DNA from 2 places in the Viridibacillus sp. FSL R5-0888 genome. Region 2 is predicted to be linked to the other one. Evidence: a T-box and tRNA genes for the amino acid it is inferred to sense, from the RefSeq annotation. Region 2 holds a T-box; the other holds one or more tRNA genes.
The links. The T-box of region 2 lies ahead of leuS (leucine--tRNA ligase). A T-box ahead of a tRNA ligase gene usually reads a tRNA of that ligase, here a tRNA-Leu.
Positions count from the first base shown of each region.

Region 1: it encodes a tRNA-Leu, which carries the amino acid that the T-box ahead of leuS (leucine--tRNA ligase) is inferred to sense. The anticodon was not compared.

Region 1 is NZ_JBBPAU010000001.1:100,382-107,500, forward strand. It holds rRNA gene MKY02_RS00485 (16S ribosomal RNA) at 1-227, shown strand, start outside; rRNA gene MKY02_RS00490 (23S ribosomal RNA) at 412-3,341, shown strand; rRNA gene rrf (5S ribosomal RNA) at 3,470-3,585, shown strand; tRNA gene MKY02_RS00500 (tRNA-Val) at 3,595-3,670, shown strand; tRNA gene MKY02_RS00505 (tRNA-Thr) at 3,688-3,763, shown strand; tRNA gene MKY02_RS00510 (tRNA-Lys) at 3,776-3,851, shown strand; tRNA gene MKY02_RS00515 (tRNA-Leu) at 3,872-3,956, shown strand; tRNA gene MKY02_RS00520 (tRNA-Gly) at 3,982-4,056, shown strand; tRNA gene MKY02_RS00525 (tRNA-Leu) at 4,063-4,151, shown strand; tRNA gene MKY02_RS00530 (tRNA-Arg) at 4,184-4,260, shown strand; tRNA gene MKY02_RS00535 (tRNA-Pro) at 4,265-4,341, shown strand; tRNA gene MKY02_RS00540 (tRNA-Ala) at 4,361-4,436, shown strand; rRNA gene MKY02_RS00545 (16S ribosomal RNA) at 4,584-6,136, shown strand; tRNA gene MKY02_RS00550 (tRNA-Ile) at 6,232-6,308, shown strand; tRNA gene MKY02_RS00555 (tRNA-Ala) at 6,322-6,397, shown strand; rRNA gene MKY02_RS00560 (23S ribosomal RNA) at 6,494-7,119, shown strand, end outside.
Region 2 is NZ_JBBPAU010000001.1:910,611-917,729, forward strand. It holds gene MKY02_RS04560 (CoA transferase subunit A) at 1-515, shown strand, start outside; gene MKY02_RS04565 (3-oxoacid CoA-transferase subunit B) at 535-1,191, shown strand; T-box leader at 1,423-1,638, shown strand; gene leuS (leucine--tRNA ligase) at 1,735-4,149, shown strand; gene MKY02_RS04575 (hypothetical protein) at 4,335-4,643, opposite strand; gene MKY02_RS04580 (ArsR/SmtB family transcription factor) at 4,965-5,651, shown strand; gene MKY02_RS04585 (DMT family transporter) at 5,717-6,607, opposite strand; gene MKY02_RS04590 (Bax inhibitor-1/YccA family protein) at 6,894-7,119, shown strand, end outside.

The DNA.
Region 1 (7,119 bases), 810 kb from region 2:
CAACTCGCCTACATGAAGCCGGAATCGCTAGTAATCGTGGATCAGCATGCCACGGTGAATACGTTCCCGGGCCTTGTACACACCGCCCGTCACACCACGAGAGTTTGTAACACCCGAAGTCGGTGAGGTAACCTTTATGGAGCCAGCCGCCGAAGGTGGGATAGATGATTGGGGTGAAGTCGTAACAAGGTAGCCGTATCGGAAGGTGCGGCTGGATCACCTCCTTTCTAAGGATAATTACGGAAACAGATCTTGGATCTGTCGATTAACGTCTTGCGTTCAGTTTTGAAGGCTCATTGTAAAATGATCTTCAAAACCTTGTTCTTTGAAAACTGGATAAAACGACATTGAAGCAAATTAAGTAACACATTTTTTATTATTAAGTTTTTTAGGCTTAATAACTAACTTTTAGGTTAAGTTATTAAGGGCGCATGGCGGATGCCTTGGCACTAGGAGCCGAAGAAGGACGGCACTAACACCGATATGCTTCGGGGAGCTGTAAGTGAGCTTTGATCCGGAGATTTCCGAATGGGGGAACCCACTGTTCGTAATGGAGCAGTATCTTGACGTGAATACATAGCGTCTTGATGGCAGACCCAGGGAACTGAAACATCTAAGTACCTGGAGGAAGAGAAAGAAAAATCGATTCCCTGAGTAGCGGCGAGCGAAACGGGAATAGCCCAAACCAAGAGGCTTGCCTCTTGGGGTTGTAGGACACTCTATATGGAGTTACAAAGGAATGAGTTAAACGAAGCGGTCTGGAAAGGCCCGCCAGAGCAGGTAACAGCCCTGTAGTTGAAAGTTCATTCTCTCTTGAGTGTATCCTGAGTACGGCGGAACACGTGAAATTCCGTCGGAATCTGGGAGGACCATCTCCCAAGGCTAAATACTACCTAGTGACCGATAGTGAACCAGTACCGTGAGGGAAAGGTGAAAAGCACCCCGGAAGGGGAGTGAAATAGATCCTGAAACCATGTGCCTACAAGTAGTTAGAGCCCGTTAATGGGTGATAGCGTGCCTTTTGTAGAATGAACCGGCGAGTTACGATTACATGCGAGGTTAAGTTTTAGAAGACGGAGCCGCAGCGAAAGCGAGTCTGAATAGGGCGAATGAGTATGTGGTTGTAGACCCGAAACCAGGTGATCTACCCATGTCCAGGGTGAAGGTAAGGTAACACTTACTGGAGGCCCGAACCCACGTACGTTGAAAAGTGCGGGGATGAGGTGTGGGTAGCGGAGAAATTCCAATCGAACCTGGAGATAGCTGGTTCTCTCCGAAATAGCTTTAGGGCTAGCCTCGTGATAAAGAATCCTGGAGGTAGAGCACTGTTTGAACTAGGGGTCCATCCCGGATTACCGAATTCAGACAAACTCCGAATGCCAGTGATTTATGCACGGGAGTCAGACTGCGAGTGATAAGATCCGTAGTCAAGAGGGAAACAGCCCAGACCACCAGCTAAGGTCCCAAAGTAATTGTTAAGTGGAAAAGGATGTGACGTTGCTTAGACAACCAGGATGTTGGCTCAGAAGCAGCCATCATTTAAAGAGTGCGTAATAGCTCACTGGTCGAGTGACGCTGCGCCGAAAATGTATCGGGGCTAAACAATTCACCGAAGCTGTGGATGGACATCTTAGATGTCCGTGGTAGGAGAGCGTTCTAAGTGCTGTGAAGTCAGACCGGAAGGACTGGTGGAGCGCTTAGAAGTGAGAATGCCGGTATGAGTAGCGAAAGACGGGTGAGAATCCCGTCCACCGAATGACTAAGGTTTCCTGAGGAAGGCTCGTCCGCTCAGGGTTAGTCGGGACCTAAGCCGAGGCCGATAGGCGTAGGCGATGGACAACAGGTTGATATTCCTGTACCACCTATTTACCATTTGAGCAATGGGGGGACGCAGTAGGATAGGGTAAGCATGCTGTTGGTTATGCATGTTCAAGCAGTGAGGCGTGAAATGAGGCAAATCCCATTTCTATAACGTTGAGCTGTGATGACGAGGACGTATGTCCGGAGTTCCTGATTTCACACTGCCAAGAAAAGCCTCTAGCGAGGTAAAAGGTGCCCGTACCGCAAACCGACACAGGTAGTCGAGGAGAGAATCCTAAGGTGTGCGAGAGAACTCTCGTTAAGGAACTCGGCAAAATGACCCCGTAACTTCGGGAGAAGGGGTGCTCTAGTAGGGTGAAAGCCCGAGAGAGCCGCAGTGAATAGGCCCAGGCGACTGTTTAGCAAAAACACAGGTCTCTGCAAAACCGTAAGGTGACGTATAGGGGCTGACGCCTGCCCGGTGCTGGAAGGTTAAGAGGAGTGCTTAGCGCAAGCGAAGGTGCGAATTGAAGCCCCAGTAAACGGCGGCCGTAACTATAACGGTCCTAAGGTAGCGAAATTCCTTGTCGGGTAAGTTCCGACCCGCACGAAAGGCGTAACGATCTGGGCACTGTCTCAACGAGAGACTCGGTGAAATTATAGTACCTGTGAAGATGCAGGTTACCCGCGACAGGACGGAAAGACCCCGTGGAGCTTTACTGTAGCCTGATATTGAATTTTGATACATCTTGTACAGGATAGGTAGGAGCCAGAGATTCCGGAGCGCCAGCTTCGGAGGAGGCGTTGGTGGGATACTACCCTAGATGTATTGAACTTCTAACCCATGCCCCTTAGCGGGGTAGGAGACAGTGTCAGGCGGGCAGTTTGACTGGGGCGGTCGCCTCCTAAAGAGTAACGGAGGCGCCCAAAGGTTCCCTCAGAATGGTTGGAAATCATTCGTAGAGTGTAAAGGCATAAGGGAGCTTGACTGCGAGACCTACAAGTCGAGCAGGGTCGAAAGACGGGCTTAGTGATCCGGTGGTTCCGCATGGAAGGGCCATCGCTCAACGGATAAAAGCTACCCCGGGGATAACAGGCTTATCTCCCCCAAGAGTCCACATCGACGGGGAGGTTTGGCACCTCGATGTCGGCTCATCGCATCCTGGGGCTGTAGTCGGTCCCAAGGGTTGGGCTGTTCGCCCATTAAAGCGGTACGCGAGCTGGGTTCAGAACGTCGTGAGACAGTTCGGTCCCTATCCGTCGTGGGCGTAGGAAATTTGAGAGGAGCTGTCCTTAGTACGAGAGGACCGGGATGGACACACCGCTGGTGTACCAGTTGTTCTGCCAAGGGCATCGCTGGGTAGCTATGTGTGGACGGGATAAGTGCTGAAAGCATCTAAGCATGAAGCCCCCCTCAAGATGAGATTTCCCATTACGCAAGTAAGTAAGATCCCTCAAAGACGATGAGGTAGATAGGTTCGAGGTGGAAGTGTGGCGACATACGGAGCTGACGAATACTAATAGATCGAGGACTTAACCAAATTTTACTTAACAAACTTCAATGTAATTTATCCAGTTTTGAGAGAACAAGAAAAACTTATTAAAAAAGTTTAAAAAACACTTGCTTTTAGCTAAGTGAAGTGATATAATAATTCTTGTCTTAAAATAGTCTAGTGACGATAGCAAAGAGGTCACACCCGTTCCCATGCCGAACACGGAAGTTAAGCTCTTTAGCGCCGATGGTAGTTGGGGGTTTCCCCCTGTGAGAGTAGGACGTTGCTAGGCGAATAATATGGAGGATTAGCTCAGCTGGGAGAGCACCTGCCTTACAAGCAGGGGGTCGGCGGTTCGATCCCGTCATCCTCCACCATTTTTCAAATAAACATTGCCGGTGTAGCTCAGTTGGTAGAGCAACTGACTTGTAATCAGTAGGTCGAGGGTTCGACTCCTTTCGCCGGCACCATTCATTTTATTTGAGCCATTAGCTCAGTTGGTAGAGCATCTGACTTTTAATCAGAGGGTCGTAGGTTCGAATCCTACATGGCTCACCATTTTTTAAAAAACATTATATGCGGGTGTGGCGGAACTGGCAGACGCACTAGACTTAGGATCTAGCGCCGCAAGGCGTGGGGGTTCGACTCCCTTCACCCGCACCATAATTTTTAAGTTTATCAGCATATTGCGGAAGTAGTTCAGTGGTAGAACACCACCTTGCCAAGGTGGGGGTCGCGAGTTCGAACCTCGTCTTCCGCTCCAAAATATGCCGGGGTGGCGGAACTGGCAGACGCACAGGACTTAAAATCCTGCGGTAGGTGACTACCGTACCGGTTCGATTCCGGTCCTCGGCACCATTTCTTTTAATTTAATACAAGTGATAATATATGCGCCCGTAGCTCAATTGGATAGAGCGTCTGACTACGGATCAGAAGGTTGTGGATTCGACTTCTGCCGGGCGCGCCATTAACGGGAAGTAGCTCAGCTTGGTAGAGCACTTGGTTTGGGACCAAGGGGTCGCAGGTTCGAATCCTGTCTTCCCGACCATTATTACTTATACCCATACGGGGCCTTAGCTCAGCTGGGAGAGCGCCTGCCTTGCACGCAGGAGGTCAGCGGTTCGATCCCGCTAGGCTCCACCATATATATCTTATGAACCTTGAAAACTGAACATGCAAGACGTTAATCAATAAATGTTTTTGAACATCAACTCTGTTGGTGGATCAAAACAAAAATAGATATCATCTTCGGATGATACGCTAGCAAAGCTAATGAGCTTTCAAACTACTTTTATGGAGAGTTTGATCCTGGCTCAGGACGAACGCTGGCGGCGTGCCTAATACATGCAAGTCGAGCGAATGATGAAGAAGCTTGCTTCTTCTGATTTAGCGGCGGACGGGTGAGTAACACGTGGGCAACCTACCTAGTAGATTGGGATAACTCCGGGAAACCGGGGCTAATACCGAATAATCCATTTTGTCACATGGCAAAATGCTGAAAGGCGGTTTCGGCTGTCACTACTAGATGGGCCCGCGGTGCATTAGCTAGTTGGTGGGGTAATGGCCTACCAAGGCAACGATGCATAGCCGACCTGAGAGGGTGATCGGCCACATTGGGACTGAGACACGGCCCAAACTCCTACGGGAGGCAGCAGTAGGGAATCTTCCACAATGGACGAAAGTCTGATGGAGCAACGCCGCGTGAGTGATGAAGGTTTTCGGATCGTAAAACTCTGTTGTAAGGGAAGAACAAGTACGTTAGTAACTGAACGTACCTTGACGGTACCTTATTAGAAAGCCACGGCTAACTACGTGCCAGCAGCCGCGGTAATACGTAGGTGGCAAGCGTTGTCCGGATTTATTGGGCGTAAAGCGCGCGCAGGTGGTTTCTTAAGTCTGATGTGAAAGCCCACGGCTCAACCGTGGAGGGTCATTGGAAACTGGGAGACTTGAGTGCAGAAGAGGAAAGTGGAATTCCAAGTGTAGCGGTGAAATGCGTAGAGATTTGGAGGAACACCAGTGGCGAAGGCGACTTTCTGGTCTGTAACTGACACTGAGGCGCGAAAGCGTGGGGAGCAAACAGGATTAGATACCCTGGTAGTCCACGCCGTAAACGATGAGTGCTAAGTGTTAGGGGGTTTCCGCCCCTTAGTGCTGCAGCTAACGCATTAAGCACTCCGCCTGGGGAGTACGGCCGCAAGGTTGAAACTCAAAGGAATTGACGGGGGCCCGCACAAGCGGTGGAGCATGTGGTTTAATTCGAAGCAACGCGAAGAACCTTACCAGGTCTTGACATCCCAATGACCGCTCTAGAGATAGAGTTTTCCCTTCGGGGACATTGGTGACAGGTGGTGCATGGTTGTCGTCAGCTCGTGTCGTGAGATGTTGGGTTAAGTCCCGCAACGAGCGCAACCCTTGATCTTAGTTGCCATCATTTAGTTGGGCACTCTAAGGTGACTGCCGGTGACAAACCGGAGGAAGGTGGGGATGACGTCAAATCATCATGCCCCTTATGACCTGGGCTACACACGTGCTACAATGGACGATACAAAGAGTCGCTAACTCGCGAGGGTATGCTAATCTCATAAAATCGTTCTCAGTTCGGATTGTAGGCTGCAACTCGCCTACATGAAGCCGGAATCGCTAGTAATCGTGGATCAGCATGCCACGGTGAATACGTTCCCGGGCCTTGTACACACCGCCCGTCACACCACGAGAGTTTGTAACACCCGAAGTCGGTGAGGTAACCTTTATGGAGCCAGCCGCCGAAGGTGGGATAGATGATTGGGGTGAAGTCGTAACAAGGTAGCCGTATCGGAAGGTGCGGCTGGATCACCTCCTTTCTAAGGATAATTACGGAAACAGATCTTGGATCTGTCGATTAACGTCTTGCGTTCAGTTTTGAAGGTTTATAAAACCTTATATTTTTCCGAAAAAGGGGCCTATAGCTCAGCTGGTTAGAGCGCACGCCTGATAAGCGTGAGGTCGATGGTTCGAGTCCATTTAGGCCCACCATTTTTCTTTTTTTGGGGCCTTAGCTCAGCTGGGAGAGCGCCTGCCTTGCACGCAGGAGGTCAGCGGTTCGATCCCGCTAGGCTCCACCAATATTGTTCTTTGAAAACTGGATAAAACGACATTGAAGCAAATTAAGTAACACATTTTTTATTATTAAGTTTTTTAGGCTTAATAACTAACTTTTAGGTTAAGTTATTAAGGGCGCATGGCGGATGCCTTGGCACTAGGAGCCGAAGAAGGACGGCACTAACACCGATATGCTTCGGGGAGCTGTAAGTGAGCTTTGATCCGGAGATTTCCGAATGGGGGAACCCACTGTTCGTAATGGAGCAGTATCTTGACGTGAATACATAGCGTCTTGATGGCAGACCCAGGGAACTGAAACATCTAAGTACCTGGAGGAAGAGAAAGAAAAATCGATTCCCTGAGTAGCGGCGAGCGAAACGGGAATAGCCCAAACCAAGAGGCTTGCCTCTTGGGGTTGTAGGACACTCTATATGGAGTTACAAAGGAATGAGTTAAACGAAGCGGTCTGGAAAGGCCCGCCAGAGCAGGTAACAGCCCTGTAGTTGAAAGTTCATTCTCTCTTGAGTGTATCCTGAGTACGGCGGAACACGTGAAATTCCGTCGGAATCTGGGAGGACCATCTCCCAAGGCTAAATACTACCTAGTGACCGATAGTGAACCAGTACCGTGAGGGAAAGGTGAAAAGCACCCCGGAAGGGGAGTGAAATAGATCCTGAAACCATGTGCCTACAAGTAGTTAGAGCCCGTTAATGGGTGATAGCGTGCCTTTTGTAGAATGAACCGG
Region 2 (7,119 bases):
GGGGACTTGGATTACTGCTACATAAAAAACAAATAAAGAAAATGATCGGTTCTTATGTAGGAGAGAATAAGGAATTCGAGCGTCAGGTACTATCTGGTGAAATTGAGGTAGAACTGACACCACAAGGCACACTAGCCGAGAAAATTCGTGCTGGTGGAGCAGGGATTCCAGCATTTTATACACCTGCGGGAGTGGGGACTCCTATTGCAGAAGGGAAGGAAACACGCATATTCGATGGTAAGGAATATGTCTTAGAAGAAGCCTTACGTGCAGACTTTTCATTAATAAGAGCAGCTAAGGCAGATCGTTTTGGTAATTTAATTTATAACAAAACAGCACAAAACTTTAATCCAATCATGGCTGCGGCAGGACTTTTTACGATTGCAGAAATAGAGGAATTAGTGGAGCCGGGGGATATTGACCCGAACCAAGTTCAGACGCCGAGCATTTACGTACAAGGCCTAGTTCAGGCGAAGCAGGAAAAAAGAATTGAACGCTTAATGATTCGTTCTTAAAGAAAGGGGACTTTGAGATATGAATGTAAGAGAAATAATAGCACGTCGTGCGGAGCAGGAAATTGCTGACGGGAATTATGTCAATTTAGGAATTGGTATGCCAACATTAGTGGCTAATTATATAGCTCCAAATAAACAAGTAATTTTACAATCAGAAAATGGATTATTAGGAATTGGGCCATATCCAACAAAGGATGAGGTAGATCCTGATTTGATAAATGCAGGGAAAGAAACGGTAACAACTATTCCTGGCTCTGCTTTTTTTAGCAATGCTGAATCATTTGCTATGATCCGCGGAGGGCATATTGATGTAGCCATTTTAGGTGGAATGGAAGTATCTGAAACAGGTGACTTAGCTAATTGGATGATTCCAGGTAAAATGATTAAAGGTATGGGCGGAGCAATGGACTTAGTACATGGCGCGAAGAAAATTATCGTAATAATGGAGCATGTAGCAAAGGATGGCTCTGCTAAGATTAAAAAGACTTGTGAGCTACCGTTAACAGGAAAGTCCGTTGTCGACAAAATCATTACTGATCGAGCTGTCATTGATGTAACACCTACAGGACTGGTATTAAGAGAAGTATTTGAAGGGTATACAGTAGAAGAAGTTGTTGCGGCTACTGGGGCCAATCTAAATATTGAAAATGTTCAGGAAAATGTAGTAGTAAGATAAGTATATTCTAAATAAAAAAGAAAGGCATAAGTAGGGTATGCCTTTCTTTTTTTACTTTAAAATAAAACGCGTATTATTGATATTCTTTTCTTTACATATATATATAGTAGAAATCGAACCTTTTACATATTATAAAAAACACTCATATTGAATATCTTAAACCTTTTATTTACAATGATTTTTAAATTGCTTGTCATTTTGGCTCAATTCGATTAGAATTAGATTCAATATAACAAGACTATGATAAGGAATAGTAAATTTATTTGATTTTCAAGAGAGCTAGCGGGTGGTGTGAGCTAGTAAATGGATAAATTGAACTCGCCTTGGAGTCTGCAATGGTGAATACAAGTGTAACCAAAGCCGTTTTCCGCGTTAAGGAGTCAAGTTGAGTGTAATACACTAATTTGGGTGGTACCGCGGGAACCTTTTTAAGCTCTCGTCCCTTTTTCTAGGGACGGGAGTTTTTATTTTGTCTAAAATATAGGAATATTATGACAATGTAATAGGCGAAACTTGTTTTATTATTTTAAGGAGGAGAAATCATTGAATTTCAATCATCAAGAGATCGAAAAGAAATGGCAATCGTATTGGGCAGAACATAATACATTTAAAACTGTCAATGATGAATCAAAGCCAAAATTTTATGCACTAGATATGTTCCCTTATCCATCAGGAGCGGGTCTACATGTTGGACACCCTGAAGGATATACAGCAACAGATATTTTAAGTCGTTTCAAGCGTATGCAAGGCTATAATGTCCTTCACCCAATCGGTTGGGATGCATTCGGACTACCTGCTGAACAATATGCTTTAGACACGGGTAATGATCCTGCTGAATTTACAGCAAAAAATATTGCGACATTTAAACGTCAAATTCAAGAACTTGGCTTTTCATATGACTGGGATCGTGAAATCAATACAACAGATCCAAGCTACTATAAATGGACTCAATGGATTTTCGTCCAATTATACAAAAAAGGCTTAGCTTATATTGATGAGGTAGCTGTTAACTGGTGCCCAGCACTTGGTACAGTACTTGCCAATGAAGAAGTAATTGATGGTAAATCAGAACGTGGTGGACACCCTGTTGAACGCCGTCCTATGAAACAATGGATGCTGAAAATTACTGCTTATGCTGATCGTTTAGTCGACGATTTAGAAGAAGTAGATTGGCCAGAAAATATTAAAGATATGCAACGTCACTGGATTGGTCGCTCTGAAGGTGCAGAAGTGGCATTCACAGTAGATGGTACAAATCAATCGTTCCGTGTATTCACAACACGCCCGGACACATTATTTGGTGCTACTTATGCAGTACTTGCCCCTGAACATAAACTAGTAGCTGAAATTACAACAGATGCACAAAAAGCAGCAGTTGAAGCATACTTAGACGAAGTGAAAATGAAATCAGATCTTGAACGTACTGATCTTGCAAAAGAAAAAACTGGTGTCTTCACAGGCGCTTATGCAGTTAATCCGATTAATGGTGAAAAAATGCCGATTTGGATCGCGGACTATGTACTTGCAACATATGGTACAGGAGCAATCATGGCTGTTCCTGCTCACGATGAACGTGACTACGAATTTGCAAAACAATTCGATTTACCAATCGTTGAAGTTGTAGCTGGTGGAGATATCGAAAAAGAAGCTTACGCTGGAGAAGGTAAACATGTTAACTCTGGATTCCTTGATGGTTTAGGCAAAGAAGAAGCTATTGCTAAAGCGATTGAATGGTTAGAAGAAAAAGGCGTAGGTGAAAAGAAAATTTCTTATCGTTTACGCGACTGGTTATTTAGCCGTCAACGTTATTGGGGAGAGCCGATTCCAGTTATCCATTGGGAAGATGGCGAAGTAACAACGCTTGATGAATCAGAACTACCACTTATTTTACCTAAAACAGATGATATCCGCCCAAGTGGAACAGGAGAATCACCACTTGCGAATATTGAAGAGTGGGTAAATGTAGTTGACCCTGTAACAGGTAAAAAAGGTCGTAGAGAAACAAATACTATGCCACAATGGGCTGGTTCAAGTTGGTACTTCCTGCGTTATATCGATCCAACAAATGATGAAATGCTAGCGGATCCAGAATTATTAAAACGCTGGTTACCAGTTGATATTTACATTGGTGGTCAAGAGCACGCTGTTCTGCATTTACTATATGCTCGTTTCTGGCATAAAGTATTGTACGATCTAGGTGTTGTACCAACTAAAGAGCCTTTCCAAAAATTATTTAACCAAGGGATGATTTTAGGAGAAGGTAATGAAAAAATGTCTAAATCAAAAGGGAATGTAGTAAACCCTGATGATATCATTGCGAGCCACGGTGCAGATACACTTCGACTTTACGAAATGTTCATGGGCCCACTTGAAGCATCTATTCCATGGTCTGAAAATGGCCTTGATGGAGCGCGACGCTTCTTAGATCGTATCTGGCGTTTATTTATCAATGAAGATGGATCATTATCAGATAAAATCCAAGCTTCAGAAGATACTACTTTAGAAAAAGTGTATAACCAAACAGTGAAAAAAGTAACTGAAAACTACGAGCATATTCGTTTCAACACGGCTATTTCACAAATGATGGTATTCATCAATGATTGCTACAAAGCAGATGTCGTGCCAACAGCTTATGCTGAAGGCTTCGTTAAAATGTTAGCGCCAATTGCTCCTCACATTGCAGAAGAATTATGGGCGAAATTTGGTAAAGAAGAAACATTAACATACGCTGCATGGCCAACATTTGATGAGTCAAAATTAACTGACGATGAAATCGAAGTAGTAGTGCAAGTAAATGGTAAAGTAAAAAACAAAATTTTAGTAGCAAAAGACGCATCTCGTGAGGACTTACAAGAAATTGCATTAGCAGATGAAAAAATTGCAGAACTACTTGTAGGTAAAGAAATTAAGAAAATTATCGCTGTTCCTGGGAAACTTGTGAATATTGTAGCGATTTAAGCTTCACCAATTAATACTTCTGCTATTTAGCAGTTTAACCATATCTTCTCTTTAAAATGGAGAGAAGATGTGGTTTTTTCTTTTTTTAATAGCGCAAGGAGTACTGGGGTTTCAAATTTAGTCCGCACAAAAATACACAGTTTCAATTTTGCGAAATTGAAGCTGTGTATTATTAATTGATTAATTTACAAATCTCTCTGAATCGAACTTTTTCCTAAACCCATAAAAAAATCAATGAAATAAGCGATAGCGATTAAAATATGAATGGCCCACCCAAGGATAGGAATCCACGTCAGTAAAGTTAAGATAATCGCTAAAATTGGTACAACTTTTGAGTGACCAGTAACAAAGCGAAGGACAAGAACGATGACGTGAATAACTAGCGCAGTCGTTAAAGCTGAGTATCCAGAACCAATCATAATAGCTCCACCTAAAATAGGTATAGCTAATAATAGTTCATATAAAAAAGCAATAATAGTTGGGATTATAAACATATACAAAACCTCCTGATTAGATATCATACCCTATATACGTTTGAAAACAACAATAGTTGCAAAGATAATTAATTTATAAATAAATGACTTAGAATATTAGTGTCTAAAGGTAAAGTGGGATAAATTTCAAGGGTTATTCCACTATCGCTACTTAGGGTGTTTAATAAGAAACGATGATAAAGCTGAGCAAAGTTCTTTGGAAAGTGATAATGGCAAAATGGAAGTTGATGTTCAAATAAGATTCAACGTATTTGGTGCATATTGTAAGTATTCTATACTTTGACTATAATCGAAATATGGAATGCGGAAAGGGTGTTTGAAATGAGTATAAATCCAAATGTGGCTGAGGTTGCCGCTCTCCTTGGAGAAACATCAAGAGCAACTATTCTTACAAGTTTAATGGATGGGCGTTTTCATACAGCCAGTGAATTAGCTTATATGGCAGCTGTAACACCACAAACTGCGAGCTTTCACCTTGCGAAATTAGTAGAAGGTAATTTGGTGAAAGTAGAGAAACAGGGACGTCATCGCTATTTTCAGCTAGAGGGTGGAGAAGTCGCCCGTATTTTAGAATCTTTTCTGGCCATCTCGCCACCTCCTGAAGTGCGCTCATTAAAACAATCTAACCAAGTGAAATTACTTCAGGAAGCTAGAACTTGTTATGACCATTTAGCCGGTAAGTTAGGTATAAATTTAACCGAGTCAATGTTGCATTCAGGTTATCTAAAAAAAGAAGAGAGAGAATTTATAGTTACTCCTACTGGAGAACAATTCTTTACTGAATTAGGCATTGATATAGGTAAACTAAAAAGAAAACGCCGCTCATTTTCACATGCTTGCTTAGACTGGAGTGAGCGTCAACATCATCTTGCAGGTGCTTTAGGAAATGGACTAATGACACACTTTTTTGATTTAGGATGGATAGTTAGAGTGCCATCTATACGTGCTGTTAAAATTACAGACAAAGGAAAAATAGGTTTCAAACAGAAATTTAATATTAATATGTAATGATGAAATGAAAAACCCTCGCCTAATTATATAGATAAGGCGAGGGTTATTCGATTAAACAAAAGCTATTCATTTACTTTTACAGTACTTTGAACTAGATTTTTTTTGAAATTACTATTGACCAAATAAATACCAATAATTATAAAGAGGCCACCAACTATAAGAGAAGGGTATAACGGTTCATCTAATAATAACCAGCCAGTTAATACCCCAAAGAAAGGTGCTAAAAATAAAAAGGCACTCGTTTTTCCTGGATCACCTTTTTGTAAAAGATAATACCATACGGCAAATTGAACAATGGATGACATAATACTTAGCCATAATAAAATGAGTATTGAGTTACCATTCAAAATAAAAAATGACTTTTCAAGAGTAAAACTACCAAGTAATAATATTAATCCACCGAACAGCATTTGATAGGCAGATAAAACCCAGTTATCAAAAAAGGCTCCCCATTTTTTAGCTAATAATGTGGCCATCGCCCAAAATACAGCAGACAGAATACCAAAAAGAATACCAATCTTAAATTCAATTTGCGCTCCCATTGTTATACTTACGCCTACTAAACCTAAAAGAACGCCAATCCATTGATAATATTTATAGCGTATTTGAGAAAAAATAGTACCGAATACCACTACGAGTAGTGGGTTTGTGAAAGTGAGAATTGAGGACTCACTAGCCGTAATTGTTCGTAAACTTAAAAAGATACAACCCATAACACCAGCTGTTTGCAAACTCCCAATTATCAGCAACTTTACCCAACTTTCCTTTGAAGTTGGATGAGGTCTTTTTAAAATAATCACGATTATTGCCATGATGATTCCCGCAAGTGTAAAGCGTAATGCTGCTAATAACAATGGTGAAGAATAAGGCAAACCAATTTTAACGACTGCAAAAGAAGACCCCATTAAAAATGTTGTTAAAACTATCAGCGGTATAAATTTGAAAGTATTCATATTCAATCTCCCTACATATTATAATGACTAATCTATATAAAGTATAAATGCTGGATATTTCAACTGTTATCGAAGTATGGAATGCGAAAATGCGAGATAAACATATAGTGGTAAATAACTAGATATTATGAATTAGGCTCATTATTGTTATAGATTTTTTAGCTAAAGAAGAATTTCATAATTGTTTGAAAGGGGGAAAGAAGTCTGATAAATCCATACTATTAAACATTTCTTCAAAAAAGATTTATACTGGAAGTAGCTTAATAATATAGGAGAGATAAATTTAATGGAATCACAATTTCCGAAGGTTCTTCGGTTCTTTACCTTGCTGTGGGTAGTCACAGCAATCGGGCTATTTGCTGGGATATTTGTTCCCGTATCACTAGTAATGCCTATTAGTATTGCAACGGTTGTTTTGCTGTTAATCGTTATGTTTAGTCGAGCTGCAAGAAAAGCGAGTAAAATGATCTCCATCCTTTTTGCTTTCTTAACAGGTGTGACATTATATAGCT